DNA from 3 places in the Streptomyces sp. NPDC002076 genome. Region 1 is predicted to be linked to each of the others. Evidence: riboswitches for the same ligand, from Rfam matches in the RefSeq annotation. Region 1 holds a riboswitch; each other region holds the start of a gene.

What was found. A riboswitch is a leader RNA that binds a small molecule or an ion and turns the genes downstream of it on or off. The one in region 1 is predicted to bind cobalamin.
Region 2: it holds a riboswitch for cobalamin, as region 1 does, so the genes downstream of both, ACWCQS_RS37825 (HoxN/HupN/NixA family nickel/cobalt transporter) here and ACWCQS_RS43335 (CbtB domain-containing protein) in region 1, are expected to answer to the same signal.
Region 3: it holds a riboswitch for cobalamin, as region 1 does, so the genes downstream of both, ACWCQS_RS00420 (ribonucleoside-diphosphate reductase subunit alpha) here and ACWCQS_RS43335 (CbtB domain-containing protein) in region 1, are expected to answer to the same signal.

What each region holds. Positions count from the first base shown of each region.
Region 1 covers NZ_JBSFDI010000038.1:23,303-33,055, reverse strand. The annotation lists gene ACWCQS_RS43360 (FGGY-family carbohydrate kinase) at 1-523, shown strand, start outside; gene ACWCQS_RS43355 (fucose isomerase) at 667-2,301, shown strand; gene ACWCQS_RS43350 (BPL-N domain-containing protein) at 2,480-3,277, opposite strand; gene ACWCQS_RS43345 (histidine phosphatase family protein) at 3,414-4,001, shown strand; gene ACWCQS_RS43340 (CbtA family protein) at 4,066-4,818, opposite strand; gene ACWCQS_RS43335 (CbtB domain-containing protein) at 4,840-5,061, opposite strand; cobalamin riboswitch at 5,098-5,236, opposite strand; gene ACWCQS_RS43330 (alpha/beta hydrolase) at 5,500-6,264, shown strand; gene ACWCQS_RS43325 (hypothetical protein) at 6,369-6,473, opposite strand; gene ACWCQS_RS43320 (sensor histidine kinase) at 6,624-7,844, opposite strand; gene ACWCQS_RS43315 (sodium/solute symporter) at 8,004-9,740, opposite strand.
Region 2 covers NZ_JBSFDI010000025.1:112,051-121,803, forward strand. The annotation lists gene ACWCQS_RS37810 (CobW family GTP-binding protein) at 1-401, opposite strand, end outside; gene ACWCQS_RS37815 (Fur family transcriptional regulator) at 344-826, opposite strand; partial or broken gene ACWCQS_RS37820 (heavy metal translocating P-type ATPase) at 1,033-1,427, opposite strand; gene ACWCQS_RS37825 (HoxN/HupN/NixA family nickel/cobalt transporter) at 1,545-2,654, opposite strand; cobalamin riboswitch at 2,682-2,902, opposite strand; gene ACWCQS_RS37830 (ArsR/SmtB family transcription factor) at 2,952-3,311, shown strand; partial or broken gene ACWCQS_RS37835 (PepSY-associated TM helix domain-containing protein) at 3,382-4,825, opposite strand; gene ACWCQS_RS37840 (hypothetical protein) at 5,012-5,221, opposite strand; gene ACWCQS_RS37845 (hypothetical protein) at 5,572-6,159, shown strand; gene ACWCQS_RS37850 (YcnI family copper-binding membrane protein) at 6,199-6,939, shown strand; gene ACWCQS_RS37855 (hypothetical protein) at 7,129-7,374, shown strand; partial or broken gene ACWCQS_RS37860 (heavy metal translocating P-type ATPase) at 7,374-9,170, shown strand; partial or broken gene ACWCQS_RS37865 (transposase) at 9,172-9,674, shown strand.
Region 3 covers NZ_JBSFDI010000001.1:83,709-93,461, forward strand. The annotation lists gene ACWCQS_RS00390 (TetR/AcrR family transcriptional regulator) at 1-575, opposite strand, end outside; gene nagB (glucosamine-6-phosphate deaminase) at 700-1,485, shown strand; gene ACWCQS_RS00400 (GntR family transcriptional regulator) at 1,650-2,414, shown strand; gene ACWCQS_RS00405 (DUF3311 domain-containing protein) at 2,539-2,802, shown strand; gene mctP (monocarboxylate uptake permease MctP) at 2,799-4,427, shown strand; gene ACWCQS_RS00415 (GNAT family N-acetyltransferase) at 4,502-5,008, shown strand; cobalamin riboswitch at 5,061-5,185, shown strand; gene ACWCQS_RS00420 (ribonucleoside-diphosphate reductase subunit alpha) at 5,312-7,681, shown strand; gene ACWCQS_RS00425 (ribonucleotide-diphosphate reductase subunit beta) at 7,681-8,694, shown strand; gene ACWCQS_RS00430 (hypothetical protein) at 8,703-8,924, opposite strand; gene ACWCQS_RS00435 (GlxA family transcriptional regulator) at 9,018-9,753, shown strand, end outside.

The DNA of each region.
Region 1 (9,753 bases):
CCGCCTGGCCACCGAGTCGGGGCCGGGCGCGGGCGGGCTGCTGATGCTGCCGTACTTCTCCGGCGAGCGCACCCCGATCATGGACCCGGACGCCCGTGGCGTCATCGCCGGCCTCACCCTGTCCCACACCCGCGGCGACCTCTACCGGGCCGCGCTGGAGGCCACCGGATTCGGGGTCCGCCACAACATCGAGGTCATCGAGGAGGCGGGCGGCGACATCCGCCGCGTGGTCGCCGTCGGCGGCGGCACCCAGGGTGCCCTGTGGACCCAGATCGTCTCCGACATCACCGGCCTGCCGCAGGAGCTGCGCAGCACGACGATCGGCGCGAGCTACGGCGGTGCCCTCCTTGCGGCGCAGCTCGTCGGGGACGCCGACATCGACCGCTGGAACCCCGTGCAGCGGACGGTGACGCCGCGCGTGGAGCACCGGAGCCGTTACGACGAGCTGTACGCGCTCTACCGGCGGCTGTACCGGGAGACTTCGGCGACCGTGCATGCCCTTGCCCCGCTGCAGGAGCGGTGACCTCCGCCGAGACCAGGTAAGGGGCTCCGCCCCTTGAACCCCGCCCGGGGGCGCCGCCCCCTGGACGCCGACCTATGCCCACCCACCACCCGACTCGGTCGGCCGGAGGGTGGCCGTCATACGCACACCCCTACGGAGATCGCATGACCGCATACACCCTGCCCGTCCCCAGCCGACCGGCGACCGGCGAGCCGAACACCGTCTACACCGTGGCCAGCGGTGACCTGCGCCCCGCCGCCAACGTCACCTGCTGGCCGACCCAGGAGAAGCTGGAGAAGGACCTCGCCGCGGCGCTGACCGACCTGGGCCGGCAGGTCCGCCGCGGCCACGCCTTCGACGCGGCCAAGGGGCACGGCTTCATCGACAGCCAGCGCGCCGGCCTCGAGGTGTTCAAGACCCTGCCGAAGGACGCGCCGCTGATCGTCGTGGAGGGTGTGTGGCAGTACAGCCACCACGTCCTGGCCGGACTGCGCGACCACCGCGGCCCGATCCTGGTCGTCGCCAACTGGAGCGGTGAATTCCCCGGCCTCGTGGGCCTGTTGAACCTCGCCGGCAGCCTCACCAAGGCCGGACGCGAGTACTCCGTACTGTGGAGCCCGGACTTCACCGACGACTGGGCCCGCGACGGCCTGCGCACCTGGCTGGAAACCGGCACCCTCACCCACGACACCAGCCATGTCCGGCCGTTGCCGCCGCTGCCCGAGGACCCCGAGACCGAACTCGGGGTGGCACTGGCCCGGCAGCTGCGCGAGGAGAAGGCGATCATCGGCGTCTTCGACGAGGGCTGCATGGGCATGTACAACGCCATCATCGACGACGAGTTCCTCAACCCGCTCGGCATCTACAAGGAGCGGCTGTCGCAGAGCGCCCTGGTCGCCGAGATGAAGAAGGTCTCCGACGAGGAGGCGCAGGCGGTGCGCGCCTGGCTCGACCACGCCGGAATGACCTTCCACACCGGTACGGACGAGGCGACCGAGCTCACCGACGCCCAGCTGCTCAGCCAGTTCAGGATGTACATAGCCGCGCTGCGCATCGCCGACGACTTCGGGCTCGACGCGGTCGGCATCCAGTACCAGCAGGGCCTGAAGGACACCGTCCCGGCGAGCGACCTCGCCGAGGGTCTGCTCAACAACGTCCAGCGCCCGCCGGTGTTCAGCCGTGACGGTGCCCGCGAGCTGTACGCCGGAGCGCCGCTGCCGCACTTCAACGAGGTGGACGAGGGGGTCGCCGTCGACTCCCTGGTCACCAACCGGATCTGGACGGCTATGGGCCTCGACCCGGCCACCACGCTGCACGACATCCGCTGGGGCGAGGAGTACGACGGCCGGTTCGTGTGGGTCTTCGAGATCTCCGGCTCGGTGCCCGCCTCCCACAACGGCGGCTACGACAAGTCGTACAGCATGCGGCAGCCCCCGATGTACTTCCCGCTCGGCGGCGGCACGCTCAGCGGGGTCTCCAAGCCCGGCGAGATCGTCTGGTCGCGGGTCTTCCTGATGGACGGCCGGCTCCATGTCGACCTCGGCCGTGCCACGGCGATCGAGCTGCCGGAGGAGGAGACCCGGCGCCGCCTCGAGGCCACCACCCCGCAGTGGCCGATCATGCACGCGGTGCTGCACGGCGTCAGCCGCGACCAGTTCATGGCCCGCCACCGCGCCAACCACCTGAACGTGGCCTACGCCCCCGACACGGAGACGGCCGACAAGGCGCTGCGCGCCAAGGCCGCCCTCTTCGCCGAGCTGGGCGTCGAGGTCCACCTGTGCGGAGACGTGGCGCTGTAGCGGACCGGCGGGCGGCCGTCCGCCCGACGTGCCCGACCGCCCCAAGACTTCGCGGTGTTCCGCCCGGCCCCCCGTACGGGCGGAGCACCGCGAACCAGAACGTGAACGACTGAGCAGGCCAACCAGGAAACCCACGATTCCGACTGAACGGGTTCCTCAGGGCGGGCGGCGTGGACCGCTACAGCCCCTTGACCGTCTCCTCGACGAGGTCGTGGCCGAGATCGAGACGCACGCCGTCGGGATTCCTCAGCCTCGCGTCGGAGTACCAGGAGCCATCCGCCTCCGGGTGCGGCCCGACCACCCCTACGCGTCCCTTGCCGTACGGCGCGACGACAGCGGCGGCCGTGCCGTTGTCGTACCTGGCGAGTACGGACGCGTCGGCACCGTCGGCGAGCACGAAGTACGGCCCGTCCTGGAAGTACATGTGGCGCCGCTTGCCCTTCCGGGTCACCGGCACGACCGTGTCCTTCTCGTCATGGACCGAGGCGCGCGGTGAGGTGATGTACTCGGCGGTGTCACCGGGCAGCAGGCCGAACCCCGGATCCCTCCCGGCCAGATAGCCGCCCATGCAGAATCCGAGGTAGCGGCCGCCCGCCCGCGTCCAGTCACGGATCGCCCCGGCGGCACCCTTCAGCTCCTCCCAGGTGCCGTCGACATCGTCGTTGCCGCCGGGCTGTGCGTAGACGTCGGCGTCCGCCAGACCGGCCGCGGTCAGGGGGACGTCCTCGTCGGGGCCGACGTAGGCGACCGTGAACGGACGCGGGGCCTTCCTCAGCAGCGCGGCGACCGACTCGGCACATCCGTCACAGGCCGCGGGTCCCCGGTAGACCAACGCCAGCAGCGGGTCGGCCGCCCGCGGGGAGGAACCCGTCCCGGCGCAGGCGGTGGCCGTGCCGGTGAGCAGGGTCGCGGCCGCGGCGGGAAGGACCCGGCCGAGCAGTCGGCGCCGGTCGATGGAGGGAACGGGAGGTATCACGTGCCGCCGCCTGTTCTTCCGGGGGAACCGAGCACCCATGATCGCCAGTCCGCACGGTGCGCCGCGAATCCCCGGTTGATCCTCTCGTCAGCCGGATCTTGTGCGTCGTTCGCCGATGCTGGTAGCTCTGAACCACGTGACCAGCCGAGTTCTTCTCCTCTCCCCCGCCATGAGCGCGTCACTGCGGCAGGCCCGCTTCGACGACGGTGGCTCGATCGACGGCAGCGGAGCGGCACGTGCCCGCTCGGCGGCCGCGGCCCTGCCCGCCGCGGCCCGTGTCCTCACCTCCCCCGGCGTGCGCTGCCGGGAGACGGCCGCGGCACTGGGCCTCGACGGTGTGCCGGTACCGGAGTTGGCGGGTCTCGACGTGGGCCGCTGGCGCGGGCGCACCCTGGAGGAGGTGGGGGCCGCCGAGCCGGAGGCGGTGGGCCGCTGGCTCTCCGACCCCGAGTGCGCACCGCACGGGGGTGAGTCCGTGCGGGACCTGTGCCGGCGGGTCGCGCGGTGGCTGGCCGGCGCACAGGACCTGACGGGTCGTACGCTCGCCGTCGTCGAGCCGGAGGTGGTGCGGGCGGCGGTCGTCGACGCACTGGACCTGCCCGCAGCGCTCTTCTGGCGCCTCGACGTGCCGCCGCTGACCCTGACCGAACTCAGCGGCCGGGCCGGGCGGTGGAATCTGCGTCTGGGATCTCCGCTTGGCACGCCGACGCCGGAGGCTGACTAGGCAAGGAGGACGGCCGAAGGCCCGGCGGACGGTTCCGCCGGGCCCTGCTGCCGTACGCGAGGAGTCAGTGCGCGGCCGGAACCGCTCGCCGCTTCGCGGCCGTCGCCGGCTTGGGGTTCAGCAGCCGTTCGGCCAACTCACCGAAGACCAGGCCGAATCCGGCCCACAGGGTGGTCTGGATCGCCAGTGCCGAGAGCCGGAAGCGCCACAGCAGGGTGGCCGGGAAGCCCTTGGGCACCTCGTTGACGACGGGCAGGAACTGGTACGCCAGGCCGATCACGACGGTGAACGCGACCACCGCGGCCACCGTGGCCCACCAGGTGCCCAGGCGCGGCGCGAGCCGTTTGCCCAGGAGGGTGGCGGCGACCGCCAGCAGGACGCCGAGCAGCATCATCAGGAAGTACAGGGTGGTCCGCTTGCCGATGGTGTCGGGGTTGCCGACCGACGGCGGGTTGGCCGGGTACTTCAGGAACGGCACGACGTACACGGCGAGCAGCGCGCAGCCCGACAGCAGCAGTGCCGTGGCGCGCGGGCCGAAGCGCCCCACGCGGCCGAGGGCGAAGCTGAAGGCGAGCGCGGCGATGCCGCCGAAGGCGACCCCGTAGACGAGGACACCGGTGGCGAGGCCGGCGGTCGACTGCAGGGAGCGGGAGACGGTCTCCATCTCGTGCTCGTGGGAGTGGGCCTGCTCGAAGCTGATCGCCTTGTCGACGTTCGGCTCACCGAGCACGTAGGCCACGACCAGGGCGAGCACGCCGGCCGCGAGGCCGGCGAGCATGCCCCGCACGAGAAGGTTCCGTACGGTTGCGGAGTTCATGGGCGCGCGGTGTTCGTCGCGTCAGTGGCAGGGGAAGCCCAGCAGGTGGCGCGCGTCGTGCACCCACTCGTGGACGTCCGTGCCGTTGAACACGGAGGTGGCGCCCTGCTCGGCGCCGACGAAGTAGAGCAGGATCAGCATGAGGATGCCGAAGAAGACCGCCCAGGGAGCAATCGCCTTCAGCGGCAGCTTGGCGGGAACGACGGGGGTGGTGGCTGTCGGCTGGGCGACGGTCTGCGCCATGGCAGGACCTCCTCTGGGAGTTCGCGTCCCATCTCGGTGGTGCACAGGACGACGACCACGGGTCTGACTCACGAGCCCCTTGCGGGTCCCGCATACAGTGGCGCGACCGTGCCGGATTCTCACCGGCTTCCGTTTCGCCGTCGTCGATATCGGACCGACCGTACCGCGCCAGACGCGCATGGCCAAGACCGCCTCCCTGCCAAGTGATCTCCCTCTCCACCAGGTGTGTTCGCGCGCCAGACACGTGGCAGGAAAGAGGCTGGGCGGGATGATCACCGGTCTGGTAGCTTGCAGTTGACCGTGATCAAGGCCGAGGAGGTGAGACCCATGAAGGCTGTATTCGTGTGGGTGCTCCCCCTCGTCGTCACGGTCGGGCGATCGACGTAGGTGTCGCCGGGAGCGCCTCGACAACCAGGCACTCCCGAAAGGCAACACACCATGACATCTTTGAAGTTCATCGCCGAGTCGTCCGTCAACGGCATGATCGAACGCGACTTCACCGTGGGCGAGGTCCCCGGTGTCCTCTGGTCCCCCGCCTCCGGCGCGGACCGTGCGCCCCTGGTCCTGATGGGCCACGGCGGCGGCAACCACAAGAAGCATCCGGCGATGGCCGGTCGTGCCCAACTCCTGGTGAACGGCTGCGGCTTCCATGTCGCGGTCATCGACGCGCCGGGTCACGGCGACCGGCCGCGCACGGCACACGACGAGCAGGAGATCGCGGAGCTGTTCCGGGCGAGGGCGGCGGGCGAGCCGGAAGGCCCGATCGTCGTCCGCTACAACGCCCATCTGGCGGAGCTCGCCGTGCCCGAGTGGCAGGCGACGCTGGACGCCCTCCAGGAGCTTCCGGAAATCGGCGCCGACGGGCCGGTCGGCTACTTCGGCATCAACATGGGCACCGCGATCGGCGTGCCGCTGGTGGCGGTCGAACCCAGGATCACCGCCGCGGTCTTCGGTCAGCACTGGCCCGACGTCCTGGCGGAGAAGGCGAAGCAGATCACCGTCCCGATCGAGTACGACATGCAGTGGGACGACGAACACATCCCGCGCGAGGCCAGTCTGGCGCTGTTCGACGCCTTTGCCTCGACGGAGAAGACCCTGCACGCCAACGCGGGCAGGCACAAGGAGCTGCCCCGGTTCGAGGCCGCCAGCGCGGTCCGGTTCTTCGCCCGGCACCTCGGCCGAACGGCCAACGTGCCGGCCTGACATGAGCGGTGGCGGCGCCCGGCCTGCCGGTCGGGCGCCGTTGCCGTGACCCCGGGTCGGGGCTGTGCGTCCTTGTGCGGCCCCGAGCCGTCAGGCCGTGCGGGCTACCGCGTCGGTGAGCAGCCTTTCGAGTTCCGGGCGACCCGGTCGCGGGGCTGCACGCTGTGCTGGGCGCGGCACATGGCGATGGCGCCCTCGACGGACGCCACGACGAGGGACGCGAGACCGGGCGCCCGGTCGGATCGACGCCGTGCGCCGCGAGCGCCTCGCTCAGCAGCCGGTGCCAGTCCTCGAACACTCCGGCGGCGGCGACCGGAGCCGACGGGATCTCCTGAGAGACGGGACCGCCGCCGGGACGCCTAGGCCGTGAACCCTCCTTCAGTCTCGGGCTGTGCGGGCCGGGCCTGGATGCCGGGGCGGAACTTCGGGACACGGAGGGTGATCTTCGTACCCGCTCCGACACCGGTCTCGATGACGAGGCCGTGGTCGTCGCCGTAGACCTGGCGCAGCCGGCGGTCGACGTTGTTCAGGCCGATGCCGGTGGCGGGTCCTGCCGTGCCGCGCAGGATGGCGCGCAGGCGTTCCGGTTCCATGCCGATGCCGTCGTCCTCGATGACGACCCGGGCCTCGGTGCCCTCGTCCTCGGCGATGATCGTGACGCCGATGCGCTCCGCGGACCCCTCCAGACCGTGTTTGAGGGCGTTCTCGACGAGCGGCTGCAGGCAGAGGAAAGGCAGTGTCACGGGCAGCACCTCGGGGGCGATGCGCAGGGTGACCGTGAGCCGACGGCCGAAGCGGGCACGGGCGAGTTCCAGGTACTGCTCGATGGAGCGCAACTCCTCGGCGAGGGTGGTGAAGTCGCCGCCGCGGCGGAAGGAGTAACGGGTGAAGTCGGCGAATTCCTGAAGGAGTTCACGGGCGCGCTCGGGGTCGGTGCGGACGAAGGAGGCGATGCTCGCGAGGGAGTTGTAGATGAAGTGCGGGGAGATCTGGGCGCGCAGGGCCCGGACCTCGGCTTCGTGGGCGCTGGTGCGGGCCCGGTCGAGCCCGGCGAGTTCGAGTTCCAGGGAGAGCCGGCGGACCGCTTCCTCGCCGGCGCGGACGAGAGCGGTGGACTCGTCGGCGGCGAGCAGGACGAGGGCGCCGGGGGTGCCGCCGTCGGCGGGGAGCGGCACCAGGGCGCCCCAGCGGACGGGGCAGCCGGTGTCGTCACAGGGCAGCGGGAAGGTCCGGGCGCGGGACGGGTGGGTGAGCTGTGCCGTCAGCTGCGCGCGGTGGTGTTCGGCGGCGCCGTCCCAAGCGAGCACGGCGGTGTCGTCGGTGAGGGCGAGGGCGGGGGTGCCGAGCAGGGGGCGCAGCCTGCGGACCGTCTTTCGAGCCGTGACCGGGGTGAGCCCGGCGCGCAGGGGTGCCGCGGCGAGCGCGGCGGTGTGCAGGGCATGGGCCAGGGCGCGCGACGCCCCCTCGCTGTCGGGCGAGTGCTCCTGCTGCCGGCGCGCCGCCCCGTGCCCGAGGGCGGCACCGAGCACGAACAGCGCGAACGCGGCGAGAGCGAGCGCCGCGGTACCGAGGACGGTCATGGGCGACGGGGGTTCGGGGCGGCGGGGCGGCTGGTGGAGTGCCGGGGGACGCAGCCGAGCGCCGAGCGCCTGCCGGAACGACCGACACGCAGTGCGGGACGGCCGGTGCGTCCTACGGCGTCCTGGTCCTTGTCGCTGGTGTGCACAACGGCTCCTCGGTCAGGTCGTCGCCGGTTCGGGGCGGGAGGGGGCCGGGGGTTCGGGGAGGTGAAGACGGGCCATGGTCGAGGCGGTGCCGGGTGGGACACGGCTGCGGGTGGCCAGGGAGATCAGGACCATGGTGGCGAAGCCCACGGGGACGGACCACACCGCGGGCCACGCCAGCAGGGTGTGCAGCCAGCCGGAGCGGGCGCCGCCGACGATGGTGGCCGTCACCGCGGTGAACGCCGAGCCGCCGCCGAGGACGAGCCCGGCGATCGCGCCCGGCGGGGTCAGTCCGCGCCACCAGATGCCGAGCACGAGCAGCGGGCAGAAGGAGGAAGCGGAGACGGCGAAGGCGAGTCCGACCGCGTCCGCCACGGGCAGATCGCTCACCATCGCCGCGGCGGCGGTCGGCACCGCGATCGCGGGCAGCGTGGCGAGCCGGAAGTGGCGGACGCCGAGCGTGGGCAGCACGTCCTGGGCGAGGACGCCCGCGACGGACATGGTGAGCCCGGACGCCGTGGAGAGGAACGCCGCGCAGGCGCCCCCGGCGACGAGGGCGCCGAGCAGGTCCCCGCCGACCCCGCCGAGCAGCCGCTGCGGCAGGACGAGGACCGCGGCGTCGGTGTCGCCGGTCAGGAGCAGATCGGGGGCGTACAGGCGGCCGAGCATGCCGTACACGGGGATGAGGAGATAGAACCCGCCGAGCAGGGCGAGCACGCTGACGGTGGTGCGGCGGGCGGCGCGGCCGTCGGGGTTGGTGTAGAAGCGGACGACGACGTGCGGCAGGCCCATGGTGCCGAGGAAGGTGGCGAGGATCAGCCCGTAGGTGGCGTACAGGCCGTGCTGTTCGCGGTCCGAGGACAGCGGCTCGGCCCAGCTGGAGGGCGCGGCACGATCGGCGGCCCGGTCCGGCAGGGGGACGCGGGCGCCGGCCGGGAAGCGCAGGGCGGTCCCCGCGCCGATCCGGTGCCGGCCCTCGCCGAGCCGCAGCGAAACCCCGTGCAGCGCACGGCCGTCGACGGCGCCGGACGCGGTCACCCGGACCGGCTCGCGCACGGTGAGGGTGAGTGGCCGGTCGATGCGCACCTCGGTGGAGCGGTGGAAGACGGGCCGGTCGTCCCAGGCGGGTGCCGGAGCGTGGTCGCCGTGCCAGGCGAGCAGCAGGAACACCACGGGCACCAGCAGGGCGGTGAGTTTCAGCCAGTACTGGAAGGCCTGGACGAAGGTGATGCTGCGCATCCCGCCTGCGGCGACGGCCGCGGTCACCACGGCGGCGACGACCAGACCGCCGAGCCAGCCGGGCGATCCCGTGAGCAGCCGGAGGGTGAGACCTGCGCCGCGCAGCTGGGGCAGCAGATACAGCCAGCCGATACCGACGACCAGCACACCGGCGATCCGCCGCACCGCCCGGGACTCCAGTCGGGCCTCGGCGAAGTCGGGCAGGGTGTAGGCGCCGGAGCGGCGCAGCGGTGCGGCGACGAAGGCCAGCAGGACCAGGAACCCGGCGGTGTAGCCGATGGGGAACCACAGCATGTCGACGCCCTGGGCGAGGACGAGCCCGGCGACGCCGAGGAACGACGCGGCGGACAGGTACTCGCCACTGACCGCGCAGGCGTTCAGACGGGGGGCGACGGTGCGCGAGGCGACGTAGAAGTCGGAGGTGGTACGGGAGATGCGCAGCCCGAGCGCGCCGACGAGGACCGTGGCGAGGATCACCGCGGTCACGCCCACGATGCCGTACGTCTGGTTCACCGGCCGGTCCCGG
Region 2 (9,753 bases), on a different contig from region 1:
TTCTCGGTGAGGATGCGGTTGAGGAGGGTGGTCTTGCCGGCGCCGAGGAAGCCGGTCAGGACGGTGACGGGGACCCGCTCATCGCGGGGTTCGGCGGGTTCCGGGGAGGTCAATTCAGTCTCCTGGTCGTGCTGTTCGGGTGTGGCGAGGAGAGCGTCGCGCAGGTCGTCCTCGGTGATCTGGTCGGCGGGGTGGTGCAGGGTCCAGCGGCGGGCGTCGCCCTCCATCGGCAACACGACGATGACGGTTTCCAACGGCGGGCAGCCCGGTTCGGTGCAGGCGAGCTGGCGGATCAGGACGGCGGTGTCGTCGTCGAGATCGAGCAGGGCACGCACGGCCTCTTTCAGCTCGCGCAGCTGCGGACTGGGCTCCGGAGGCCAGCGGCGAGCTCCCAGTGGCATGGCTGTTCCTCTCCTTCATCTCCGTCCCCGGACGGCCGGCCTCCGTCGGTGTGGGGCAGACAGTCGGCGCAGACGCCGGTGAGTTCGACGGTGTGCTCCACCGCGGTGAAGCCGGTCGCGGCGGCGATCCGGCCCGCCCACTCCTCGACGACCTCGGAGTCCACCGGCCGGCTGCGACCGCAGTCGCGGCACATCAGGTAGTGGCGGTGCCCGTCGGCCGGACGCAGCCGGTAGAGCCGCCCGCCGGTCTCGTCGCGTACGACGTCCACGCCGCCGTCCACCTCCAGCTCACGCAGGGCGCGGTAGACGGTGGTCAGGCCGATCGAGTGGTCGCCGGCCACCAGAAGGGCGTACAACTCCTGGGCCGATACGAAGTCCTGGCAGGCCGCGAGTATCCGCGTGACCGCCTTGCGTTGTCGGGTCATCCGGCCGCCCATGGCGCATCACCCCCTATGGCTCGTGCCGGGTCGGCACGCTCCACCGTAGATGGAAATGAAATCCATGTCCATATGAACGCTCAGTCATGTGTGACTGGGCGGCATCGCCTGGGTTCAGCAGTGCTGCCGGAGCAATCAGACGGCAATGGCCCGCCGCACCTGCGCGGGTACGGCGGGCCATGGGGCGGGGCGAGTCAGGGCTGGCCCTCCGTGCGGGCCCGGGTCCAGGCGGCCTCGCGCAGGAGCCGCAGGCCGTTGAGGCCGACGATGACGGTCGAGCCCTCGTGGCCGAGGACGCCGAGGGGCAGGGGGAGGGTGGCGGTGAGGTCCCAGACGACCAGGCCGGAGATGAACACGGCGGCGATGGCCAGGTTCTGCATGATCAGGCGGCGGGCCCGGCGGGAGAGGGCGATGACGGCGGGCACGGTTGCCAGTTCGTCGCGCACGATCACCGCGTCGGGGGTCTCCAGGGCGAGGTCCGAACCGGCTCGGCCCATGGCGATGCCGGTGTGGGCGGCGGCCAGGGCGGGCGCGTCGTTGACGCCTTCCCCACGACCTGGACCTTGCGGCCGGCCTGCTCCAGTTCCCTGCACTGCTCTCATCGCCGCAGCGATTCGGTCGTCCGTGTGCGCTACCCGCTGGACGAGTGGATTGCCTTCCTCGACTTCGTCCAGGCAGAGCCCGCCCGCTTTCCGTAGTGGCGTCGTCAGCCGGCGTCGGCGGTGTGGGTACCCCAGCGTTCCTCGACCCTGGCCAGCCGCCAGTAGGCGATGGCCACGGCCCAGACGACCACGAACAGGCCGACGATGACGTAGCCGACGTTGTCCAGGTCCAGGCCCGAGATCCATCCGCTGACGCCATCGCTCAGCCCGAGCTTGTCGTGCAGGACGCCGACCAGTTCGATCGTGCCGACGAAGAAGGCGACGGCGATGGACAGGCCGGTGATCGTGAGGTTGTAAAACACCTTGCGGACGGGGTTGGAGAACGCCCACTGGTAGGCGAAGTTCATGAAGGTGCCGTCGAGCGTGTCGAACAGACTCATGCCGGCGGCGAAGAGTAGGGGCAGGCACAGGACCGCGTACCAGGGGAGGCCGGCGGCGGCGCCGTTGCCGGCCAGGGCGAGGAGCAACACCTCGGTCGAGGTGTCGAAACCGATGCCGAAGACGAAACCGAGCGGGAACATCTGGCCGGGCCGGCGGACGGACCTGGTGAGCCGGCCCAGGATGCGGTTCATGAAGCCGCGCGAGTCGAGGTGGGCTTCCAACTCGGCCTCGTCGTACTGGCCGTTCCGCATGGCCCTGAAGACGCGGGCGATGCCGAACAGCGCCACGAGGTTGAGCGCGGCGATGAGGTACAGGAAGCCGCCGGAGACCGTGGTGCCGACGGTGCCGAGGACCTGGTGGGTCCGGGAGCTGTCGTTCATCAGGGTGCCGGCGAGCTTGGCGCCGCCGGCGACCAGCGCCGCCATGACGACGACCACGCTGGAGTGGCCGAGCGCGAACCAGAAGCCCACCGACACCGGCCGTTTGCCGTCGGCCATCAACTTGCGGGTGGTGTTGTCGATCGCGGCGATGTGGTCGGCGTCGAAGGCGTGCCGCATGCCGAGGGTGTAGGCCGTGATGCCGAGACCCACCCCGAACGCCTTGGTTCCGACCTCGTAGTGGCGCGGGACCACGAGCAGGAAGAGGATCCCGAAGGCGACCACGTGCAAGGCGACGATCACGGCCAGGAGGCCGGCGGTTCGGAGGGTATCCTCGCGCCGCCAGCGGAAGGATGGGGAGACGGCAGTTTCGGGCACGCCTTCGGGCATGGTCATTCGGTCACGCTCCAGCACCTCGTGGATCAGCTTCGTGCTGCCGTGGCCGGTCTCCTGGCTGACGGGTCATCGCGCCCGCCCCTGCCTTCCCGGCCGCGAGGCCAGTGGCAATGCATGGGGCGGGAACTCCCCGATCACAGTGGCGAGGGCCGCTCCGGACTGAGCCCCTGAGGGACTGTCACCGGTCTTCCCGAACACCACGGCCCGCTCACCCTAGAAGGCCGGAGGCCGAGGCTGCAAGGCTGCATAAGTGTGCAGGTATTGAGGCGGCATTTCGTGGACTGCGATGATGGGTCCATGCATCTCGTCCCCGCGGAGCGCGCCGGGCAGCGCACCATCGACGGCCATCGGGTCTGCGACGCCATCGCCGCCGTCGGCGAGCCGGAGCGTGTACGCGCCTGGGCCGACCGCTTCTCGCTGCTCTCGGATCCCGGGCGCCTGGCCCTGCTGCTCGCCCTTCACGAGGCCGCTCCCATCGCCGTCTCCGACCTGGCCGTCGCCACCGGCATGAGGGACACCGCCGTGTCCCAGGCCCTGCGCCTGCTGCGAACCGCAGGCATCGTCCACGGCGAGAAGGACGGCCGAATCGTGCGCTACCGGCTGGTCGAGGGCCCGATGGCCGCACTGCTCGAACAGTGCGTGTCCCGAGAAGCATGACGAGACCCGCGGCCGCACGCGATCGCGGCAAGCGTCGCGCGACGCTCCCGCGCAGGTGCGGCCGCTCGGTTCAGGCGTGTGCGTGCCCGGTACGACGGCGTGTGACCCAGCCGAGGACCATGTCCACCGCGAGGAAGCCGGCGAGCGGGATCCCTAGCAGCGGGACGTAGTAGCCGACGACGGCGACCACCGCGACGCAGGGCACCAGCACGTACACCGGCACCTGCCGCCAGGCACCGCGGGGAATCGGGCGGCCGAAGGCGGAGCCGCGGCCGCGCTGCCACCACATGCGGTAGCCCCAGAGGATGAGGAGGACCAGGGCCAGGGCGAGGCCGGCCAGCGCGATCTGGTTCACGAGGCCGAACAGGGTGCCGGTGTGGGCGTCGATGCCCCACCGGGTCAGTTTGGCCAGCACCGGGTAGCCGGAGAAGCGCAGGACGTCGGTGACCTTGCCGGTGGCCGGGTAGACGGCGATCGAGTCCTGCTTCTCCGGCCAGCTGCGTTGGATCTGCCGTACGACATAGGCGGAGGAGGAGTCCGCGGGCGGCACGATTTCGACCGGATCGGACAGGCCCTCGGCGCGGGCCGTCTTCGGGACGGCGTCGAGACCCACGTCGGACCGTGCGCCGGAGTGCGAGCCCCTCTCCATGCCATTCATGTCCATGCCCGCCATGGAGCCGTGTCCCTCGTGCCCGCTGCCCACCGTCGCGGTGACGGACGGCGTGGACTGGCCGGGGGCTTCGCGGATGTCGCCGATGTGCGCTCCGGCGTAGGTGGACCAGGTCAGAGCCGGTCGCCGACAGGAAGAGCAGCCCGCCGGCCGCCCACACACCCACCGTGCCGTGCAGGGTCAGGGAGCGCCGCCGCCCCGTGGCGCCGCGCACCTTGCGGCGGGCGCGGCGCCGACCGAACCACAGCACCAGCCCGCCACCCGTGATCACCCAGAGCCAACTGGCGGCGAACGCGCTGTACAGGCGGCCGGAGTCGCCCAGGTGCAGCTCGCGGTGGAACTCGTCGATCCAGGTGCGCAGCGGCAGGGCGCCGGTGGAGCCGTACTGCTCCAGGGCGCCGCGCACCTTGCCGGTGTAGGGGTCCACGAACACGGCGAGGGTGTGGTCGGCGGCTATGCCCTTGACACCGGACAGCAGCACGCGGGTGGTCGCATCGGGCTGCGGTGACGGCCGCACGGCGGAGATGGTGCCCTCGGGGTGGGCCTTGCGGGCGGCCTTCACCTGCTGGGAGATCGGCAGCTTGTGGTCGCCGACCGGGACGGTCAGTTCGTGGGCGTACACGATCTTCTCGGCCTGGAACGAGCCCGCGTACAGCAGTCCGGTGACCGCCGTGACGAGCAGGAACGGCGCGACGAACACGCCCGCGTAGAAGTGCAGGCGCAGCACCAGCGGGCGCAGCGCGCGAAGGGCCCAGGGAGCCGAGGCCGAAACAGGGCCCGGGGCCGACTCACCGGCATCGCCGGCCGTGCGGGGTGGGACGGTGATGGGCGGTTCGACGGACATGGGGACTGCTCCTGGGGCGTACGGGTGTCACGTCAGCTGTCGGCTGAGCGGAACGGTGAGTTCCGTGCCGTTGGTGTGATGTGGAACACCCGGTCGGTCGCGAGGGTCGGCGGCCCGGCGCCGTGCAGCGACTGGAACAGGGAGTCGCCCATGCGGGCCGCCTTCGCGTTGCCCTGCGACGGTCGGTCAGGCGATGCCGTCCAGCTTGCCTGCCTTGGCGTCGGCGACGATCGAGGAGAACTGGTCGGCGCTCATCCGGACCTGCTGGCCGAAGTCGTCGGTCAGGACGATGCGGCGGTCGGTGGGGGCGCCCGGGTCGACGAACAGCTGGGGACAGCCGCAGTTGCAGTTGCCGCAGAACGTGGCGACGGGTTCCAGCCCGCTGGTGTCGGTCATGCTGATCCACCTCCGTGGGATGGGGTTGCGGCACTCCGGCGTCCGGACGGAACGGACGGAACGGACGGACCGGTGGGTGGCCGCGGGGGACTGCCCCGGGGATACCCGTCGCGGATGCGGCGGACGCGCGACCCCGTCGTGTGCAGGGGGCGTGGAGGCGGCGGGTGTGCGCCCCTGCTCCCTGGAGTGCTATCGGTGCTTCGATTTCGCCATGGTGGCTGGGAACTGAACGGCACTCGCGTCCGACTCGTAAGGAGGGGGCAGGTCGACCAGGTATGAGTCCGTGGGTGGTGATGCGTGTGCCTGGGCCGGGGGAGAGATCCTTTGGGCGCGTGGCAGCATCAGGTGCCGTGAGTGTGTCCCTGGCGGTGCGGAGCGTGCGCGCGGCGGTGTTCGCCGTGCTGTGCGTGCTGCTCGCTGCCGGAGGGCATGCCATGGCCACGGGCATGGCGCCGTCGGTGTGGGTGCAGGCCGCTGGGTGCGTGCCGGTCTTCGCGGTCGGCTGTCTGCTGGGTGGCCGTGAGCGGTCGCTGGCCGCCATCGGCACGGGGACTCTGGCTGCCCAGGGCGGGTTGCACCTTGTCTTCCACGCCGCCGAGCCCCATCGCGCCGTGATGGTCATGCACGGCATGCGGATGGTCCAACCGCCCCATGCACTGACACCGCACGCCACCGCCGCGCATGCCGGGGCGGCTCTGCTGCTGACCTGGTGGCTGCGGCGTGGTGAGGTGGCACTGTGGTCGCTGCTGCGGTGGGCGGTCGCGTTCGTGCCGGGGCTTGCCGCCTGGTGGCAGGTGGCCGGCGGGGCGTGGAGCGCGCCGACCGGGCCAGGGCTTGTGCGTCGGGCCGCCGGTGAGCCGTGGGCGTTGCGGCAGGTACGGCTGAGGTACACCGTTCACCGACGGGGGCCGCCGCCCGGGATGTCGTACGCGATCTGAACCCGACATCCCTTCTTCCGTACGGAGATCCCTCACCTCATGTCCAGGACCCGCACCACCCTGCGCCGCGCCGGCGCCGTCACGGCCCTGACCGCCGCCGGACTTCTCGCTGCCGCGGGCGTGGCCTCGGCGCACGTCACCGTCCACCCCGACAGCTACGCCAAGGGCGCGACCGACGGCGTGCTGACCTTCCGTGTCCCCAACGAGGAGGACAGCGTCGGCACCACCAAGGTCCAGGTCTTCCTGCCCACCGACCACCCCGTCCTCGGCGTGCTGGTCCACCCGCAGGACGGCTGGACCGCCCAGGTCACCAACACCAAGCTCAAGACGCCCGTCAAGACCGACGACGGCACCATCACCGACGCCGTCTCCGAGATCACCTTCAGCGGCGGAAAGATCGCGCCGGGCCAGTACGAGGACTTCAATGTCGCCTTCGGCCAGTTGCCCGGCGACACCGACCAGCTGACCTTCAAGACCCTGCAGACGTACTCCGACGGCAAGATCGTCCGCTGGATCGAGGAGGCACAGGGCGGCCAGGAGCCGGAGAACCCGGCGCCCGTGCTCAAGCTCACCGCCAAGGGCACGGAGGACGGCGGTGGCACCGCGACCGCCTCGCCGGCGGGTTCGAAGGGCTCCGACAGCGCCAAGTCGACCGCCTCGGCCAGCGACTCGACCGCCCGCGGCCTCGGCATCGCCGGGCTGATCGTCGGCGTGCTGGGCCTCGCGGCCGCGGGCTTTGCCGTCGTGCGCGGCCGTTCCGCCGGCTCCCGGGCGGAGTAGCGCACCGGCCCTGTCGACGGTAGCCGTCGGCAGGGCAGCGTTTCGTCGCCGCGACTCCCGGCACAGTTGTCCCTCACGTGACGCGGACCACAACTTTGTTCCGGAACTCGACCCCCGGCGGCCCCGACTCCTGATGCAGTACGGCGCGATCCGACCGACGCCGTACGACGTGATCTGGAGACGCGGTTGATGGACAAGTCCCGGCAAATCTCCTCCGGCGCGGGTGCGGTGTTGCGGAAGCTCGTGCCTCCGCCCGCCCTGTGCGGATTCCTTCTCCTCCTGGCGCTGATGTTTGCGGTGTCGTACGCCGTCGGCGTCGCCGCAGGGCCCGTCGCGCCCGGCATGCACGGCACCGGCACGAGCCGGGGGGACGGCGATTCCGGCGGGGGAGGCGGCACGGACGACATGGGGGACATGCACGGGGGTGGCCGCTGATGGGCGGGGAACCGGTCGCCGTCGACCTGGTGACGACCGACCTGACCGTCGGCGGCATGACGTGCGCGGCCTGTGTGAGGCGCGTCGAGAAGAAGCTCGGCACGCTGGACGGGGTCACGGCGACGGTCAATCTGGCCACCGGACGGGCCCGTGTGAGCCACCCGCCGCGGATCAGTCCCGAGGAACTCGCCGCCGCCGTCGAGAAGGCCGGCTACACGGTTGCCCTGCCCGAACCGCCCAAGCAGCCCGAGACGCGCGAGGGCGAGGACGCGGGCGAGCCCGAGGAAGCTCGCCAGGAGCGGGACCGGCTGCTGATCACCGCGCTGCTCGCGGTGCCCGTGCTCCTGCTTTCGATGGTGCCGGCGCTGCAGTTCCGCAACTGGCAGTGGCTGTGCTTCGCGCTGGCTGCGCCGGTCGCCGTCTGGGGCGCGTTGCCCTTCCATGTGCGTGCTGCGCGTGGGCTTCGGCATGCGGCGGCGACCATGGACACCCTGGTGTCGCTCGGTGTGGCTGCGTCCTTCTCCTGGTCCGCCTACGCGCTCTTCCTCGGCGGTGCCGGGGAGCCCGGCATGTGGATGCCGTTCACTCTGGTGCCCTCGGCTTCGGACGGCGCGGCGCACGTCTATCTCGAAGCGGCCGTCGGTGTACCGCTGTTCGTCCTGGCGGGGCGGTTCCTGGAGACGCGGGCCCGGCGCGGGACCGGCGCGGCGCTCAGGTCACTGGCTCAACTCGCCGCCAAAGAGGTGACGGTTCGGGAAGGCGGCGCGGAACTGCTCATTGCCATCGAGCGGTTGAGAGCAGGACAGATCTTCGTCGTGCGGCCGGGGGAGCGGGTGGCCACCGACGGGCAGGTGGTGGAGGGCAGTTCGGCCGTGGATCTGTCCCTGGTCACCGGGGAGAGCGAGCCCGTCGAGGTCGGGCCGGGTTCGGCGGTGGTCGGCGGCGCCGTCAACGCCGGCGGGCTGCTCCTGGTGAAGGCCACGGCCGTCGGTGCCGACACCCAGCTCGCCCGGATCACCCGGCTGGTCACCGAGGCACAGGCCGGCAAGGCGCGGGCGCAGCGGCTGGCCGACACGGTGGCAGGCGTCTTCGTCCCCGTCGTGCTGACGCTGGCCGTCACCTGTCTCGGCTTCTGGCTCGGTGCCGGGGCCGACCCGCAGGCCGCCGTCACCGCGTGCGTGGCCGTGCTCGTCGTGGCCTGCCCGTGCGCGCTCGGCCTGGCCACGCCGACCGCGCTGATGGCCGCGACCGGCCGCGGTGCCCAACTGGGCGTCCTGGTCAGCGGACCCCGGGCGCTGGAGGGGCTCCAGCACATCGACACGGTCGTCCTGGACAAGACAGGCACGCTCACCTCCGGCCACATGACGGTCGCCCGGGTCACGGTCGTGCCCGACGGACTGGGCAAGGAGGCGCTCCTGCGACTGGCCGGGGCCGTGGAGCACGGCTCGGAGCATCCCCTGGGCCGGGCGATCGCTTCCCACGCCCGGAGGGAACTCCCCGAGGGGACGCTGCCGGGCGTCAGTGAGTTCGCCGCCGTGCCTGGGCGGGGCGTGCGCGGCCTGGTCGAGGGCCGGCTGGTCGAAGTCCTCGCCTCCGACGGCGAGTTGCCCACCGCCCTGGCAGACGCGCTGTCGGTGGCCGAGGCCGCCGCCCACACGCCCGTCCTGGTCCGGGTGGACGGTGTGGCCGAGGCCCTGATCGAGGTCGGGGACGTGGTGCGGCCCGGCAGTTACCGGGCCGTGGACCGGCTGCGGCGCCTCGGCGTGCGGCCGGTGCTCGCCACCGGTGACCGCGAGGGCCGCTGGCATGGTGGTCCGCCTGGCGAAGGGGGTGATGGCCCTCGACGACGAAATCACCGAACTAGATGCCCTGGTCGAGACCCGTTTTCAGCAGCATCCGGACGCCGAGGTGATCCGCAGTCTGCCCGGCATGGGGGCAAGGCTGGGCGCCGAGTTCATTGCCGCGACAGGCGGCAACATGGACGCCTTCGGCAGTGCCGACCGCCTGGCCGGCTTCGCCGGTCTGGCCCCGCAGCCCCGTGACTCCGGCCGCGTCAGCGGCAACCTGCGCAGACCTCGCCGCTACCACCGCGGCCTGCTGCGGACCATGTACTTGTCGTCGATGGCCAGCCTCAAGTCCTGCCCCGCGTCCAAGGCGTACTACCAGCAGAAGAGGACCGAGGGAAAGGGACACAAGCAGGCTCTGCTAGCCCTCGCCGCCGAGGCGTCAACGTTCTGTGGGCGATGCTCCGCGACAGAGAGTGCTACGACCCTTCACTCCCCGTCGCGGAGGCGGCTTGACATCAGCATTGGGAAGTCCCGTACAAGGCGCACTACCGCAAGGGCATGGAGGACCAGCCCTTTTTCCGCCCCGCGCAGG
Region 3 (9,753 bases), on a different contig from region 1:
CCGTCGCGGGCCTGCTGGGACATGCCCTGGATCATGGCGCCGGCGTGCCGGGCGAGGGCGGCGGCGTCGGTGCCGGCCGGGAGCCGGCCCTCCGCGACATCGGCCCGGATCCGGGACTCCAGGGCGGCGATGTTCGCGTTCCGCCGCTCCCGCAGCAGCCGCGCCACCTCGGGACTGGTGCAGTTGGTGGCGGCGTGCACGACAAGGCAGCCGTAGGGATGGGCGAGGTCGGTGTACTCGGCGGCGGCCTCGCGCAGGATGCGCTCGACAGCGGCGCGGGCGGTGGGCTCCTCGGCAAGGGCGCGATCACCGAAGGCGCCGTACGTGGAGGTGTAGAGCCGTACGACCTCCTCGAACAGCGTCCGCTTGTCGCCGAAGGCGGCGTACAGGCTCGGGGCGCCGATCCCCATGAGCCGGGTGAGGCCGGCGACCGAGGTGGCCTCGTAGCCGTGCTCCCAGAAGGCCATGAGCGCCTTCTCCAGCGCGGTGGCACGATCGAAGGAGCGCGGGCGGCCCCGCGTTCCGGAGGCCCCGGCCCGTGTTCTCGTCTCCTGAGCGCTCGCCATGGAGGGCATTTTATAGCGGGCCCTAGAAAAATGTGCCGGTCGGGAGAAGCGCATCTCCAGCGGGACCCGGTTCTGTTAGATTGGTCTAAACCACATAGACGTCCAGAGCCCACTTCAGAACGGCAGGCCCAGCGTGGAAGTTGTCATCGTTCCGGACGCCGCGGCGGGCGGCGAACTGATCGCCGAAGCCATGGCACAGCTGCTGCGACGCAAGCCCGACGCCCTGCTCGGCGTGGCCACCGGCTCCACCCCGCTGCCCATCTACCAGGCGCTGACCGCGAAGGTGCGCTCCGGCGCCGTGGACTCCTCGCGGGCGCGCATCGCCCAGCTCGACGAGTACGTGGGGCTGCCCGCCGACCACCCCGAGTCCTACCGCTCGGTGCTGCGCCGGGAGGTCCTGGAGCCGCTCGGTATCGGCATGGACAAGTTCCTCGGGCCCGACGGCACCGCCGAGAACATCCAGGCGGCCTGTAAGGCGTACGACCGCGCGCTCGCCGAGGCCGGCGGGGTGGACCTGCAGCTGCTCGGGATCGGCACCGACGGGCACATCGGGTTCAACGAGCCGTGCTCCTCGCTCGCCTCGCGCACCCGGATCAAGACGCTGACCGAGCAGACCCGCGTCGACAACGCCCGTTTCTTCGACGGCGACATCGAGCAGGTGCCGCGCCACGTCATCACCCAGGGCATCGGCACCATCCTGGAGGCCCGCCACCTGGTGCTGCTGGCGACCGGCGAGGGCAAGGCGGACGCGGTCGCCGCGACCGTCGAGGGCCCCGTCGCGGCCGTCTGCCCGGCCTCCGCGCTCCAGCTGCACCCGCACGCCACGGTGGTCGTCGACGAGGCGGCGGCCTCCAAGCTGAAGCTGGCCGACTACTTCCGGCACACCTACGCGGGCAAGCCGGACTGGCAGGGGATCTGACGCCTGCTCGGCACTATGGACTAGACCAAACCCGGTCACCACTGTATATAGAGGAGATCACGGAGCGTGCGGGTGGAGTCCCGACAGAAGAACCCGTGCCACGATGTGAGCCGTGGCCGATGTCAGTCGGTCGCTTTCGGCATCCGCAGCCGGGAAGGCAGAGCATGAGCACCGACGTCAGCAGTGCGGAGAACGAGGCCGCGACGACCGTCCGTACGGCGCGCGTGCCCAAGTACTACCGCCTGAAGAAGCACCTGCTCGACATGACGGAGACGCAGGCGCCGGGCACGCCGGTCCCGCCCGAGCGCACGCTGGCGGCCGAGTTCGACACCTCCCGCACCACCGTCCGCCAGGCCCTGCAGGAACTGGTGGTCGAGGGGCGCCTGGAGCGCATCCAGGGCAAGGGCACCTTCGTCGCCAAGCCCAAGGTCTCCCAGGCGCTCCAGCTCACCTCCTACACCGAGGACATGCGCGCCCAGGGGCTGGAGCCGACCTCGCAGCTGCTGGACATCGGGTACATCACCGCCGACGACCGGCTCGCGGAGCTGCTCGACATCACCGCCGGCGGACGCGTGCTGCGCATCGAGCGGCTGCGCATGGCCAACGGCGAGCCGATGGCCATCGAGACCACCCACCTGAGCGCCAAGCGCTTCCCGGCCCTGCGCCGCTCCCTGGTGAAGTACACGTCGCTCTACACCGCCCTCGCCGAGGTCTACGACGTCCACCTCGCCGAGGCCGAGGAGACCATCGAGACCTCGCTGGCCACCCCGCGCGAGGCGGGCCTGCTCGGCACCGACGTGGGCCTGCCGATGCTGATGCTCTCCCGCCACTCCCTGGACCACGAGGGCAAGCCGGTGGAGTGGGTGCGCTCGGTGTACCGGGGCGACCGGTACAAGTTCGTCGCGCGGCTGAAGCGGCCTGCCGAGTAGGGCACCGCGGACCGTCGCTGAATCGATATACCGAGATCCGGACGAGGTCTTCCGCTTCCACGACACCGTCACCTACATTGCCTGCGCATTACACAGGTGATCAGCGAGGGGACGGAGCCGTGGCATGTCCGAAACGCCTGAAGTGAAACCACCGGTGGTGACGCCGGTGCGTGTGATCATCGGCCTGTGTCTCGTCGCGCCCTTCGTGGCGACGCTCTGGGTCGGCTCCTACGCCAAGACGGACCCCGCCTTCATCGGGATCCCGTTGTTCTACTGGTATCAGATGCTCTGGGTGCTGATCTCCACCGCGCTCACGATGACCGCGTACAAGCTGTGGCAGCGTGACCAGCGCGCCCGCGCCGCTCAGCAGGGCGGTGAGGCGAAGTGAAGAACGGCGTCAACGGCGTCGCGCTCGGCGTCTTCATCTTCTTCTTCCTGGCCGTCACGGTCATGGGCTTCCTCGCCGCCCGCTGGCGCAGGGCCGAGAACGAGCACTCCCTGGACGAATGGGGCCTGGGCGGGCGGTCGTTCGGCACCTGGGTCACGTGGTTCCTGCTCGGCGGCGACCTGTACACCGCGTACACCTTCGTCGCCGTACCGGCGGCGATCTACGCGGCGGGCGCGGCCGGCTTCTTCGCCGTGCCGTACACGATCCTGGTCTACCCGCTGATCTTCACGTTCCTGCCGCGCCTGTGGTCGGTCTCGCACCGCCACGGGTACGTCACCACCTCCGACTTCGTCCGGGGCCGCTTCGGCTCCAAGGGCCTGTCCCTGGCGGTGGCGCTGACCGGCATCCTGGCGACGATGCCGTACATCGCGCTCCAGCTCGTGGGCATCCAGGCGGTGCTGGACGTGATGGGCGTCGGCGGGGACAGCAGCACCAACTGGTTCGTACGGGACCTGCCGCTGCTGATCGCCTTCGGCGTGCTGGCGGCATACACCTACTCCTCCGGTCTGCGCGCCCCCGCCCTGATCGCCTTCGTCAAGGACACGCTGATCTACATCGTCATCGCGGTGGCGATCATCTACATCCCGATCAAGCTGGGCGGCTTCGACGACATCTTCGCCAAGGCGGGCCAGGCGTTCAGCCAGGTCAACCCGGCGACGGGCAAGCCGCGCGGCGCGCTCGTGCCCCCGGAGGCCGGACAGTGGACGTACGCCACCCTGGCCCTGGGCTCCGCCCTCGCGCTCTTCATGTACCCGCACTCGATCACCGCGACCCTGTCCTCCAGGAGCCGTAACGTGATCCGCCGCAACACCACGATCCTGCCGCTGTACTCCCTGATGCTCGGCCTGCTCGCGCTGCTGGGCTTCATGGCGATCGCGGCCGGGGTCAAGGTCACCAACGGCCAGCTGGCCATCCCCCAGCTGTTCGAGGACATGTTCCCGGACTGGTTCGCGGGCGTGGCCTTCGCGGCGATCGGCATCGGTGCCCTGGTCCCCGCGGCGATCATGTCGATCGCGGCGGCGAACCTCTTCACCCGCAACATCTACAAGGACTTCATCAAGCCGGACGCCACGCCGAAGCAGGAGGCCCAGGTCTCCAAGATCGTCTCCCTGCTGGTGAAGGTCGGCGCCCTGGTCTTCGTCCTCACCATGGACAAGACGGTGGCGATCAACTTCCAGCTCCTGGGCGGCATCTGGATCCTGCAGACCTTCCCGGCCCTGGTCGGCGGCCTGTTCACCCGCTGGTTCCACCGATGGGCGCTGCTGGCCGGCTGGGCGGTCGGCATGGCGTACGGCACGGTCGCCGCGTACGGCGTCGCCTCCCCGACCCAGAAGCACTTCGGCGGCTCGGCGAAGGAGATTCCCGGCATCGGCGAGATCGGCTACATCGGCCTCACGGCCTTCGTCCTCAACGTCGTGGTCACCGTGGTCCTCACCGTCGTCCTGAAGGCCGTGAAGGCCCCCGAGGGCGTCGACGAGACCAAGCCGGAGGACTACACGGCGGACGCGGGCGACCCGGGGGTGCAGGTGGAACTGCCGCCGGCGACGGCGGGCGCCGGTCACTGAGCGACCGCCGTACGACGGGCCGCCGGAGGAAATCCGGCGGCCCGTTGTCGTATCGCTCCGGCAGACTCGACGCCATGGACATCGTGATCCGGCAGGTAACCCCGGAAGAGTACGACGCCCTCGGCGAGATCACCGCCCAGGCCTACCTCCAGGACGGTCTCCTCGACTTCGGGGAGAGTGACTGGTATCTGGGCGAACTGAGAGACGTGGCCAAGCGAGCGGCCGCGGCACAGGTGCTCGTGGCCGTCCGGGACGGCGCCCTCCTCGGCGGAGTCACCTTCGTGCCGTCCCCCGGGCCCATGGCCGACATCGCCCGGCCCGGAGAGGCCGAGATCCGCATGCTGGCGGTCGCGCACGCGGGCCGGGGACAGGGTGCCGGCGAGGCGCTCGTCCGGGCCTGCGTCGACCGCGCACGGGCCACGGAGGCCTGCACGGCCCTCGTCCTGTCCACCCAGCGCACCATGCACGCCGCCCACCGCATCTACGAGCGCCTGGGGTTCGTCCGCGTCCCCGAACGCGACTGGAACCCGCTCCCGGAACTCGCCGACATCACTCTCCTCACCTACGAGTTGACGCTCTGACACCGTCACGACACAACATCTGGGGGTGACACGACAGCCCGGCACTAGATGTATGCTCATGCTCGCTGTCGCCGCAGGGGAATCCGGTGCGAATCCGGAACTGTCCCGCAACGGTGTACTTGTGCGCGTCTGCGCTCAGGAGTCAGTCCGAGGACCTGCCGGCAGCGCACCCGGCCGTCCGGTTCGGGTGCCCTGAGACGTCCGGGCCTCGTGGGATGGGCCGGTGGACGCGACGCCGTGCGCGCTCGTGGCTGCCCCCTGCCCTCCACAAGGCCCCCGTGCCGAGCGAGGGAGAGCCCCCACGTGACCATCGCGCCAGCAGATCCGGCTTCAGCCACCGGCCTGGAGACCGACGGTCCCGGTGCCGCGCTGCTGCGGACCCTGACCGAGCTGACCGCCGACCTCCCCGACGCCGACCCCGGCCGGGTCGCCGCCGCCGCGCTGCGCGGCCGGTCCGCCCGGGCCGACGAGGCGGAGTTGCGCGAGCTGGCCACCGAGGCCGCCGCCGGGCTCATCTCCGAGGACCCCGCCTACTCCCGGCTGGCCGCCCGGCTGCTGACCATCTCCATCCGCGCCGAGGCCGCCTCGCAGGGCGTGACGTCCTTCACCGGATCCGTGGCCGTGGGGCACCGCGAGGGGCTCATCGCCGACCGCACCGCCGAGTTCGTACGGCTGCACGCCGAACGGCTCGACGCGCTGATCGACCGCGACGCCGACGACCGCTTCGGCTACTTCGGGCTGCGGACGCTCCACAGCCGCTATCTCCTGCGGCACCCGATCACCCGCAAGGTCATCGAGACGCCCCAGCACTTCATGCTGCGGGTCGCGAGCGGCCTGGCCGAGGACGACACGACCCGTTCCGTGGACGAAGTGGCCGCGCTCTACGGGCTCATGAGCAGGCTCGACTACCTCCCGTCCTCCCCCACGCTCTTCAACTCCGGCACGCGGCACCCGCAGATGTCGTCCTGCTACCTCCTCGACTCCCCGCTGGACGAGCTGGACTCCATCTACGACCGCTACCACCAGGTGGCCCGGCTCTCCAAGCACGCCGGCGGCATCGGTCTGTCGTACTCCCGGATCCGCAGCCGGGGTTCGCTGATCCGCGGTACCAACGGGCACTCCAACGGCATCGTGCCGTTCCTGAAGACCCTGGACGCCTCGGTGGCCGCCGTGAACCAGGGCGGCCGGCGCAAGGGCGCGGCCGCGGTCTACCTGGAGACCTGGCACTCCGACATCGAGGAGTTCCTGGAGCTGCGGGACAACACCGGTGAGGACGCCCGCCGTACGCACAACCTGAACCTCGCGCACTGGATCCCGGACGAGTTCATGCGCCGGGTCAACGCCGACGGGCAGTGGTCGCTGTTCTCCCCGTCGGACGTGCCGGAGCTGGTGGACCTGTGGGGCGAGGAGTTCGAGGCCGCGTACCGCAAGGCGGAGGAAAAGGGCCTTGCGAAGAAGACCATGCCGGCCCGTGAGCTGTACGGCCGGATGATGCGCACCCTCGCGCAGACCGGCAACGGCTGGATGACCTTCAAGGACGCGGCCAACCGCACCGCCAACCAGACGGCCCTGCCGGGGCACGTGGTCCACTCCTCCAACCTCTGCACGGAGATCCTGGAGGTCACGGACGACGGGGAGACCGCGGTCTGCAACCTGGGGTCCGTCAACCTGGGTGCGTTTGTCGACATGACGACTGGCGACCTCGACTGGCAGCGGCTGGACGAGACCGTCCGTACCGCCGTCACCTTCCTCGACCGCGTGGTCGACATCAACTTCTATCCGACCGAGCAGGCGGGTCGGTCGAACGCCAAGTGGCGTCCCGTCGGTCTCGGCGCGATGGGTCTGCAGGACGTCTTCTTCAAGCTGCGCCTGCCCTTCGACTCGCCTCAGGCCAAGGCCCTGTCCACGCGGATCGCCGAGCGGATCATGCTCGCCGCGTACGAGGCCTCCGCCGACCTGGCCGAGCGCAACGGCCCGCTGCCGGCCTGGGAGAAGACCCGTACGGCCCAGGGCGTGCTGCACCCCGACCACTACGGTGTCGAGCTGTCCTGGCCGGAGCGCTGGGCGGCGCTGCGCGGCCGTATCGCCGAGGTCGGCATGCGCAACTCCCTGCTGCTGGCCATCGCGCCCACCGCCACCATCGCCTCCATCGCGGGCGTCTACGAGTGCATCGAGCCGCAGGTGTCGAACCTGTTCAAGCGCGAGACGCTGTCCGGTGAGTTCCTGCAGGTCAACTCCTACCTGGTGCAGGACCTGAAGGAGCTGGGCGTCTGGGACGCCCGCACCCGTGAGGCGCTGCGGGACAGCAACGGCTCGGTGCAGGACTTCGCGTGGATCCCGGCCGACGTACGGGCGCTGTACCGCACGGCGTGGGAGATCCCGCAGCGGGGCCTGATCGACATGGCGGCGGCCCGCACGCCGTTCCTGGACCAGTCGCAGTCCCTGAACCTGTTCATGGAGACGCCGACCATCGGCAAGCTCTCCTCGATGTACGCGTACGCCTGGAAGTCGGGCCTGAAGACGACGTACTACCTGCGCTCCCGCCCGGCGACCCGCATCGCCCGCGCCGCCCAGGCGCAGACCCCCGCCGGCATCCCCGTCCAGCAGGTCGCCGACCCCGACGCGGTCGCCTGCTCCCTTGAGAACCCCGAGTCCTGCGAGGCATGCCAGTAATGTCCAACCGTCCCCAGAACCTTCTCGACCCGGGCTTCGAACTCACCCTGCGCCCCATGCGCTACCCGGACTTCTACGAGCGCTACCGCGACGCGATCAAGAACACCTGGCACGTCGAGGAGGTCGACCTCCACTCGGACGTCGCCGACCTCGCGAAGCTGACGCCCGAGGAGCAGCACCTCATCGGCCGCCTGGTCGCCTTCTTCGCGACCGGTGACTCGATCGTCGCCAACAACCTGGTGCTGACGCTGTACAAGCACATCAACTCTCCCGAGGCGCGGCTCTACTTGAGCCGTCAGCTCTTCGAGGAGGCCGTGCACGTCCAGTTCTATCTGACGCTCCTGGACACCTACCTGCCCGACCCGGACGACCGCGCGGCGGCCTTCGCCGCGGTGGAGAACATCCCCTCCATCCGCGAGAAGGCCGGGTTCTGCTTCAAGTGGATCAACGAGGTCGAGAAGCTCGAGCGGCTGGAGACGAAGGCCGACCGCCGTCGCTTCCTGCTCAACCTGATCTGCTTCGCCGCGTGCATCGAGGGCCTGTTCTTCTACGGCGCGTTCGCGTACGTCTACTGGTTCCGCAGCCGGGGTCTGCTGCACGGTCTGGCGACCGGCACCAACTGGGTGTTCCGCGACGAGACGATGCACATGTCCTTCGCCTTCGACGTGGTCGACACCGTCCGCAAGGAGGAGCCGGAGCTGTTCGACGAGGAGCTGGGGCAGCAGGTCACCGACATGCTGAGGGAGGCCGTCGAGGCCGAGCTGCAGTTCGCGCGCGACCTGTGCGGCGACGGCCTGCCGGGCATGAACACCGAGTCGATGCGGCAGTACCTGGAGTGCGTCGCCGACCAGCGCCTCAGCCGCCTGGGGTTCGCCCCGGTGTACGGCTCGGAGAACCCGTTCTCCTTCATGGAGCTGCAGGGCGTCCAGGAGCTGACGAACTTCTTCGAGCGCCGCCCGTCGGCGTACCAGGTCGCGGTGGAGGGCACCGTCGACCTGGACGAAGACTTCTGACCGGCCGTTCAGACGGGGTGGGCCGCGCCGTGGTGCCTACGGGTCCGGCTCGGCCGCCTCGCCTCCTTCTCCCCCTTCGGCTTCGTCGCCTCTTCTCGCTGTGACCTACTGATCTGGCGGTCGATCATCCTGTCGTGCGCGATACCGATCACCGCCGGGAGGATCAGCAGGCCCAGGATCCCGATCACGGCGATCATTCCGAGCAGTCCTTCTGTCTGTGATGTGGTCATAGACATCACTGTCGCGCCGAATGCTCCTTACCGGGAGTGGCAGGACTGCCGCACACCCTCGAATTACTGCCACCGGCGAGGCAGACTGGCAGCATGCTGCAGAACGTGGCCGCCGTGCTGCTCGACGGCGTGAACCCCTTCGAGATGGCCGTCGTCTGCGAGGTCTTCGGCACCGACCGCAGTGACGAGGGACTGCCGGTGTACGACTTCGCGGTCGCCTCGGCCGAGGGCCCGGTGCTGCGCTCCAACGCGGGATTCACCCTGCAGGTCGAGCACGGCCTGGAGCGCCTGGAGGCGGCCGATCTGATCGCCGTACCGGCCGGGGCCTGCTACGACTCGCGCGCGTTTCCGCCGGAGCTGCTCACCGCCCTGCGCCGCGGGGTGGACCGCGGCGCCCGGGTGCTCAGCGTCTGCTCGGGCGTCTTCGTGCTCGCCGCCGCCGGGCTGCTGGACGGCCGGCGCTGTGCCGTGCACTGGCACCACGCGGCGGAGCTGGCCCGCCAGTATCCGCGGCTGACCGTCGAGCCGGACGTGCTCTACGTCGACGAGGACCCAGTGATCACCTCGGCCGGCACCGCCGCGGGGATCGACGCCTGCCTGCATCTCGTGCGCAAGGAGCAGGGACCCGAGGTCGCCAACAAGATCGCCCGCCGGATGGTCGTACCGCCGCACCGGGACGGCGGGCAGGCGCAGTACATCGAGCGGCCGCTGCCGAAGGGGCCGTGCGACACCGTCGGCGAGGTGCTGGTGTGGATGGAGGAGCACCTCGACCAGGAGGTGACCGTCGAGCAGCTCGCCGCCCGCGCCCACATGGCCCCGCGCACCTTCG